DNA from 2 places in the Streptomyces sp. NPDC015144 genome. Region 2 is predicted to be linked to the other one. Evidence: riboswitches for the same ligand, from Rfam matches in the RefSeq annotation. Region 2 holds a riboswitch; the other holds the start of a gene.

Region 1 (4,034 bases), on a different contig from region 2:
GTGGATCAACGAACCCCGGCGGGCCCGCTATTCCGTTCGCGCCGGACCGTTCCCGTTCCCGTCCCCCGAACGGACGCCCCGGACGGACGCCCGCGGACGGGGTCGGCAGCGGACGGGATCGCCCGCGGACGGGGTCGGGAGCGGGAAAAGGACCGGCAGCCCTGACGTCGGGGGGAGAGCGTCGGGGCTGCCGGGGTCCACGGGCCGGACGCACCGGCCCCGGCACCGGAGGAACCGGCCCGGGGAGCGGTGTCCGGAGGACGGATCAGGGGTTGAGGCCCTTGCTCTGGAACCAGGCCATCGGGTCGATGCCCGAACCGTCGGGGGTGTGGACCTCCAGGTGGAGGTGGGGACCGGTCACGTTGCCGGTCGCACCGACCCGGCCGATGGTCTCGCCGGTGGTGACCTTCTGGCCCACGCTGACACCGATCGACGACTGGTGGCAGAACCAGATCTCCGTACCGTCGTCCAGCTCCAGCACGGTGCGGTAGCCGTACGAACCGGCCAGACCGGCCGACTTGATCGTGCCGCTGTGGACGGCCTTGATCGGGGTGCCGGTCGGGGCGGCGAAGTCGAGGCCGGTGTGGTGGCCGGAGGACCACATCGACCCGGCCTGGCCGTAGGTCGAGGTGATCGTGTACGAGAAGGTCGGGAGGGAGTAGCTGGCGGCGAGCTTGGCCAGCCGCAGGGCCTCCGCCTTCTTCTTGGCCTCCTCCTCCGCCTTCTTCTTCTCGGCGGCGACCTTGGCCTCGGCCGCGTCCTGCTGCTTCTTCGCCTCGGCGGCGGCCTTCTCGGCGGCGGCCTTCTCCTCGGCCGCCTTCGCCTCGGCGGCGGCCGCGTCCTGCTGCTGCTCGGCCTGCTGGAGAATGCGGGCGCGCAGCGCCTCACCGGCGTCCGTGGCACCCTGCTCGGCCTCGGCGGTGGTGATGCCGGCGGTGGTGAGCGGGGCGGTGACGGCCTGGTCCGCTCCGTCGGTCTCGGACCCGTCGGAGAACAGGGCGCCCACACCGGGCAGGGACTTGGCGTCCGGGAGGTTGTTCGTGATCGCGTCCGGCACCGAGATGGAGACCGGGGGCTTGCCCTGCGCGGTGGCCATGCCGCCCGCGCCGACCGCCGCAATCACGCCGACGCCCAGGACCGTGGAGCTGCGGGCGAGTCCCGTGCGCTGCTTGGCGACACGGTGCCGGCCGCGCACCGGGCGGACCGTCTCCTCCGTGGGGTTCCACTCGCTCCAGCCGCGCTCGGCCTCGCCGTCGCCGGCGTCGGAACGGAAGTCGGTGGTGAACTCAGCGGTGCGGTCGGCGTCGAGGCCGGTGCCGTAGCCGTAGTCGGCAACGCCGTAGCCGGTGCCGTAATCGCCGTGATCGCCCTGGAACCGTGAAGGGGCTTCTGGGGCAGGCTTGTTGGACGCCACGGGGGCGCACTCCTTTCCTTCCTTCTCGCCTACCGGGTTAGCTGACGGGTTCGGAGCAGGAAGGTCTCCTACGGGCACCTCCGTCTCTCACGAGACACAGGTGTCCGATTCACCCCATGATGGTGGTTCCCCGGTTCCCTTGCGGAATTCGGCGCTCGCGCACGGCGCCGCCATTGATGACGGCTGGGACGACCGCGCTGCGTTATCGAACGTTAATAGACACCGGGGCCGCATTCCAAGCTGTTCCCACTGATCGTTCACGTCTTTGGCCTGGACTTTACTGGACATAGCCAGACCAACAGGCCCACTTGACCGCCACTCAGCGGCCGACTCATTTCTGACGTTGTGTCAAATGTTATGCGGAGCGGCGTCCTTCGATTACGCACGGTGGCATCGCCTCGCGGCGGTTCGACCCAGTCGCCCCGCGCCCGTCAAGTCCCGCCCCGCGCCCGTCCAGTCCCGCCCCCACCCGCTCGCCCCGGCCCCGCCCGTTCAACCCTGCTCACCGCCCGTTCGATCCTGCTCCGCGCCCACGATCCGCACGGTCCGGCGCCGGTCCGGCTGCCCCCGCGCGGGACGTACCACCGCGAGCAGCGCCATGTCGTCGGTCGTCTCGCCGCCGGTGTGCAGGCGTACGTCGTCGGTCAGCGCCGAGAGCAGCTCCTCCGGCCCCGGAAAGATCCGCCCGCGCAGCCGGGCCGCCGGGTCGTAGAAGACCCCCTCGGCGTTCCGCGCCTCGGAGAGGCCGTCCGTGTAGAGGAGCAGCGTCGTCCCGTCCGGCAGCTCCCATTCATCCGTCCGCTCCGACCACGCCCCCAGCCCCATGCCGAGCGGCAGCGCGGGCACCGAGGGCCGCAGCACCTCCAGCGCCCCGTCCGGGTGTAGCAGGATCGGCTCGGGGTGCCCCCGGTTGACGACCCGCACCCGGGACAGCCCGGCCGGGATCTCGGCCAGTACGGCGGTGATGAAGCCTTCGAGCACGTCGAGCCCACCCCGCCGCGCCTCCTCCCGGGACAACGCCCGCTCCAGTCGGCCCGCCACGTCCGCCAGCGAAGGCTCCTGCTCGGCCGCCTCGCGGAACGCCCCGATGACCACCGCGACCGTCTCCACGGCCCCGAGCCCCTTGCCGCGCACGTCCCCGACCACCATCCGCACCCCGTGCGGGGTGTCCGCCACGGCGAACAGGTCGCCGCCGACGTACTCGTCCGCCTGCGCCGCCTCGTACCGCGCCGCGACCTGGAGGCCCGCGATCCGGGCGGCCGGCTGGGGCACCACCGCGCGCATGGCCGTCTCGGCGATGAACCGCGCGGAGGCCAGTTGCTCGTTGCTCCGCCGCACCACTCCGTTGATCACGACCGCGAGGACCGAGACCGTGGCCAGGGTGAGCAGCTCGATCAGCGGCACGACCTCCGGCAACGTACTGCTGTAGAGGCGCAACAGGATGACCGCCAGCATCGAGGCGACGGCGGTCCGGATGGTGCTGGTCAGCGAGAAGAACGGGGCGGCGATCAGCGGCGCTGCCACGAAGAACGGAATGGCGGTGAAGGTCTGCGGGGTGAGGCCGTCGAAGAGCAGTCCGCCGAGGATCATCAGCGCGGGCAGCGTACGGACGAAACTCCGGCCGCGGGTGTCACCCCCGGCGGGCCGACCGCGCCTCTTCTCCCACTTCCACACCTGTGGTCTCCTGCCCGGTACACACGCGGCCGCGGACGGCGCCGCGCCCCGTCCCCCAGCCTCACCGGAGCGGGAACGGGCGGCGACTCCGCGTCGGCCGAAGGAGGTACCCGCTCAGGCCCGGGAGAAAACGAATCGGGCCCGGCACGCTGTATGCGTACCGGGCCCGATTCTTCAGTAGCGGGGACAGGATTTGAACCTGCGACCTCTGGGTTATGAGCCCAGCGAGCTACCGAGCTGCTCCACCCCGCGTCGGTGAACCCAACTCTACGCCATCCCCGACGCCCTTTTGACCACCCGGTCCACCGACCGGCCGTCGACGGACAACAGGCGAGCCCAGATATGCGGTGATATGACTGATTTACCCCTGTTCGTCACCGTGCGGAACGCGCGCGCCGACCGAGGAGAGATCCGTGGACGACTACCCCATGCTCAACCTCTTCTGGACCATGCTGGTGTTCTTCCTCTGGGTCATGTGGCTGTTCCTGCTGTTCAAGATCATTACGGACATCTTCCGTAGCCACGAACTCGGCGGCTGGGCCAAGGCCGGCTGGCTGATCCTCGTTCTGATCCTGCCGTTCCTCGGCGTTCTGCTGTACTTGATCTTCCGGGGCCCGGCCATGGCCGAGCACGACATCAAGGACGCGCAGGACCGCGAGCGCGCCTTCAGGTCGTACGTCCGCGACGCCGCCAACTCCCCCGACGCGGGCCCGGGCGGAACCGGCACCCGGGGCAGCCACGCCGACGACCTGGCGAAGCTCTCCGAACTCAGGGACCGGGGCGCGCTCACGGACGAGGAGTACCAGCGCGCGAAGACGAAGCTCCTGGCCTGAGCGCTCACGCGCGCACCTCTACGGGCGTACGCGGGGGCGCATCGGCCGATCGGGGCCCTGCGCGGGGGCGCATCAACCGATCGGTGGACCCGCCCGTCGTCCGTCGAGGGCCC
Region 2 (4,034 bases):
GCGGCGCTGCCATTTCGTCCCGGCGCCGCTCGGCAATCTCTACGACGGGAGCTACCGGCGGGCGCTGCGGCCGCGCGCCTGCCCGCTGGCGGTCTGCGACTGCCACATCGGCTATGTGCACCTGGAGACGCTGCCGCTGTACGACGTCTTCGCGGGCGGGGTGCTGGAGCGGATACCCGCCTCTCCGCGGCTGCCCGGCGGGCGTGGCTGAGCTTCGGCCACGTCCGCCGGGCGGCCGCGGTGCGTCGGGAGCGGGTCCGCGGGGCTACAGCGGCAGCAGGTCGGGGCGCTTGGCCTCGACGTGGTCGCCGGACGACTCGCCGCGCAGCCGCCGCCCGATCCACGGCACCAGGTGCTCGCGCGCCCAGTGGATGTCGTCGCGCCGGACCTCCAGGGTGCCGCGCTGGGCCTGCGGGGGCCATTCCTGGTCGGGGTCGGCCGGTACGTCGATGCCGAGGACCTGGGCGGCGCGCAGCGCGACCCTGGTGTGCCCCTCCGGCGACAGGTGGAGCCGGTCGTCGTCCCAGGCGCGCCGGTCCTGGACGGACCGCAGCGACCACAGGTCCAGGACCGGGCAGTCGTAGCGGTCGGCGATGGCCCGCACATGGGCGGTGTACGTCGCGACTTTCCCGCGGAGATGGCGCAGGACGGGGATGCCCCGGGTGTCGAAGCCGGTGGTGACCATGACCGTGCCGACCGCGCCGGTGAGTTCGGCGACGGCGCGCTCGAAGCGTTCGGCCACGTCGTCGGGGTCGGTGCCCGGCCGGATGATGTCGTTGCCCCCCGCGCAGAAGCTCACCAGGTCGGGGGCGAGCTCCTTGGCACGCGGCACCTGCTCCTCGACGATCTGGTCGAGGAGACGTCCGCGTACGGCGAGATTGGCGTATCGGAATTCCGGGTGTGCGGGTCCTTCGGCGTCGTGTGCCGTATCGGGGTCCGGGAGTTGGTCCGCGAGAAGTACCGCGAACCGGTCCGCCCAGCCGACGAATGTTCCGTCCGGGCCGGGGTCACCGACTCCCTCGGTGAAGCTGTCGCCGATCGCCGCGTACGACCCGATGACGCCCTGTCGGTTGTTGACGCCACGCTGCATTTTTCTCGAATCGTCTGCCACAAGCGCTTATCCTGCACCGTCGAATGTGACCTACGCGACCGTAATAAAGGGTTGACGGGTGGTGACATAGGCCACCCGGTCAGTTTTTGGCAAAGGGGGAATAGGCGGAAGGGGCGGTGCGCCACCGCGCACCGCCCCTTCCTTCGTCCTGCTCCGGGTCACGCTCAGACGTAGATGCCGTGCGAGGCCAGGTAGGCGATCGGGTCGATGTCCGAACCGTACTCGGGACCGGTGCGGACCTCGAAGTGGAGGTGCGGGCCGGTGACGTTGCCGGTGGCGCCCGAGAGGCCGACCTGCTGGCCGGCGCTCACGGACTGGCCCGCCGAGACGGAGAGGGAGGACAGGTGGCCGTACTGCGAGTAGTGGCCGTCGGCGTGCTTGACGACGACCTGGTTGCCGTAGGCGCCGCCCCAGCCGGCGGTGACGACGGTGCCGGAGGTGATGGCCTTGACGCCGGTGCCGGTGGAGACGGGGAAGTCGATGCCGGTGTGGCTGCCGCTGGACCAGTTGGAGCCGGAGGCCCGGTAATTGGTGGTGTGGCTGCCGGGGACCGGGTGGACGTAGCCGGAGCCGGTGTTCTCGGTGGCCGGGGCCTCCTTGGTGGCCGGGGCCGGGGCCTCCTTGGCGGCCGGGGCCGCCGGGGCGGGCTGCTCGGCGGCCGGGGCGGCCTTCGACGGCGCGGCCGCACCGGTGGGAGCGGCCGTACCGACGGCGGCGGCGCCGAGGGTCAGCTTCATCCCGGGGAGGATCAGGCTGGGGTTCTTGCCGACGACCTCGCGGTTGTCCTGGTACAGCTTCTGCCAGCCGCCCGCGACGTGGTGCTCGGCCGCGATCTTCGACAGGTAGTCGCCGGGGACGACGGAGTACGTGGTGGGCGCGGACTGCGGGGCGGCCTTCGGCGCGGTGTGCGCGACGGGGGCCTGCTCCGGCGCGGCGGCCTGGTCGGCGGCGTGGGCGCCGGTGGCACCGAGCAGCGGCAGTGCGATGACGGCGCCACCGGTGCTGACCGCGGCGAAACCGCGAGCGATGGGGCCGATCTTGGGACGGCGGTGCTTACCCGTGATGGGCATGGCGTCTTTCCTCTCCGGCGCCTGCGAGGTGAGCTGTCGGGTTCGGGCTGGAGATGCCCGGCCGCACGGTGTGCGACTTCACCCCGAGCCGTCCGGATCTCTCCGGCCAGCGGCCTACCTGGTTCCCCCGCTCCTGCCACGCGATAAGTGGATGTGAATTCCGGTCGGCGGCAGGATTGGGCGGGCCGTCCGGAATGCGGTGACCGTAAGCGAGCCGGGACGGCGAGAACAAGCACCGGGTTCCCCGCCGGTATTCCTTTTCGGGAATTCGGTAGGGAATTCCGGTCACCCTCCGTGGATTACGGATCTTGTTGTTCCGCGCGGCGAACGGAATTCCCGTCCCGCCCGCCGCCACACACCGTCACGAATATGATCCCGCTCACGGGGCACCGGCCATCCCTCTTATAAGCGGGAGATGTTCGTAAAAAGTGCGCATTACGGACATGGCGGGGCGGTCAGTCCCGTCGCAGGCGCAGCACCCGCGCGTCGAGATCGCCCCGGAGGCCGGTGTGCAGCCCCCGGTGGAGCAGGACCGATCCGTGGTGGACCGCCCCGGTGTCCTGGCAGGTGTACGTGGCCGCGGGGTCGACCCCGCGCAGCCGCAGGGCCGGCGGGCGCTCCCCGTACCGCTGGGCCTCCAGCCACATCAGCACCACGGTCTCCTCGCCGTGTACGTACTGGACGGCGCTGAGTCCGCCGCGCGGTTCGCGCAGCCGGTACAGCGCGCCCTGCTGCACCACGGGGCGGATCTCCTTGTAGAGATCCACCCAGCCACGCGCCTCGGCCAGCTCCTCCTCGCTCCATTCGGCGAGGTTCCCGCCGATGCCGAGCACTCCGGCCATGGCGCTCACGAACCGGAAACGCAGCGAACTGACCCTGCCGTTGAGCTGCCGGTTCGGGCTGTCGGTGACCCAGGCGGCCATCACCCGGGCGGGGTGGAGGTGGCTGAACCCCTCCTGGATGGCGAGCCGGTCGAGCGGATCGGTGTTGTCGGAGGTCCACACCTGGTCGGTGCGGGAGAGGATGCCCAGGTCGATCCGGCCGCCGCCGCCCGAGCAGGACTCGAAGGCGACGTGGGGGTGCGCGGCCCTGAGCCGGTCGATCAGCGCGTACAGGGCGTCCACATGAGCGGTCCAGATCCGCTGCGGGTACTCCTCACCGGGCCAGCCGGGGTCGGTGAAACAGCGGTTGAAGTCCCATTTCACGTAGTCGACGGGGGTGCTGGAGAGCAGTGCGTCGAGCTGCTCCCAGAGGTACTCCCGGACATCGGGCCGGGCCAGATTGAGCACCAGCTGGTTGCGGTACTCGGTGCGGGTCCGGCCGGGGACGTGCTGGACCCAGTCGGGGTGCGCCCGGTAGAGGTCGCTGTCGGGGTTGACCATCTCCGGTTCGACCCAGATGCCGAACCGCATGCCGAGTGCGTGCACCTCGTCGGCGAGCGGCTTCAGCCCGCCGGGGAACCGGTCCGGGTTCGGGGTCCAGTCGCCGAGCCCGGCCCGGTCGCTGGTCCGCCGCCCGAACCAGGCGTCGTCCACCACGAACAGCTCGACCCCCATGTCCGCGGCGCGCCGGGCCAGGGTCCGCTGCTGGTCCAGCGAGATGTCGAAGCCGGTCGCCTCCCAGGAGTTGTAGAGCACCGGCCGAAGGGTCCCGGCGTCCGGGATCACATGGGCCAGCTGCCAGGCGTGCCAGGCCCGGCTGGCCCCGCCGAAACCCTGATCGCTCCAGAGCCCGGCGAAGACGGGCGTGGTGTACGACTCCCCCGGGGCGAGCCGGAGCAGTCCGGACTCGTCGTGCCCCGCGCCGCCGGTGATCTGTACGAGGCCGTCGGGCAGCCGCTGCACGCAGATCCG

What was found. Region 2 has a riboswitch for cyclic di-AMP ahead of ACF08W_RS01240 (peptidoglycan DD-metalloendopeptidase family protein). Riboswitches for the same ligand answer to the same signal wherever they lie in the genome.
Region 1: another riboswitch for cyclic di-AMP. It lies ahead of ACF08W_RS32105 (M23 family metallopeptidase); the one in region 2 lies ahead of ACF08W_RS01240 (peptidoglycan DD-metalloendopeptidase family protein).

Annotation. Positions count from the first base shown of each region.
Region 1 covers NZ_JBIBUU010000027.1:67,397-71,430, reverse strand. The annotation lists gene ACF08W_RS32105 (M23 family metallopeptidase) at 266-1,414, opposite strand; cyclic di-AMP (ydaO/yuaA leader) riboswitch at 1,426-1,578, opposite strand; gene ACF08W_RS32100 (PP2C family protein-serine/threonine phosphatase) at 1,907-3,088, opposite strand; tRNA gene ACF08W_RS32095 (tRNA-Met) at 3,267-3,340, opposite strand; gene ACF08W_RS32090 (SHOCT domain-containing protein) at 3,502-3,921, shown strand.
Region 2 covers NZ_JBIBUU010000001.1:291,736-295,769, reverse strand. The annotation lists gene ACF08W_RS01250 (STM4011 family radical SAM protein) at 1-211, shown strand, start outside; gene ACF08W_RS01245 (SGNH/GDSL hydrolase family protein) at 266-1,111, opposite strand; gene ACF08W_RS01240 (peptidoglycan DD-metalloendopeptidase family protein) at 1,276-2,181, opposite strand; cyclic di-AMP (ydaO/yuaA leader) riboswitch at 2,185-2,341, opposite strand; gene ACF08W_RS01235 (alpha-galactosidase) at 2,637-4,034, opposite strand, start outside.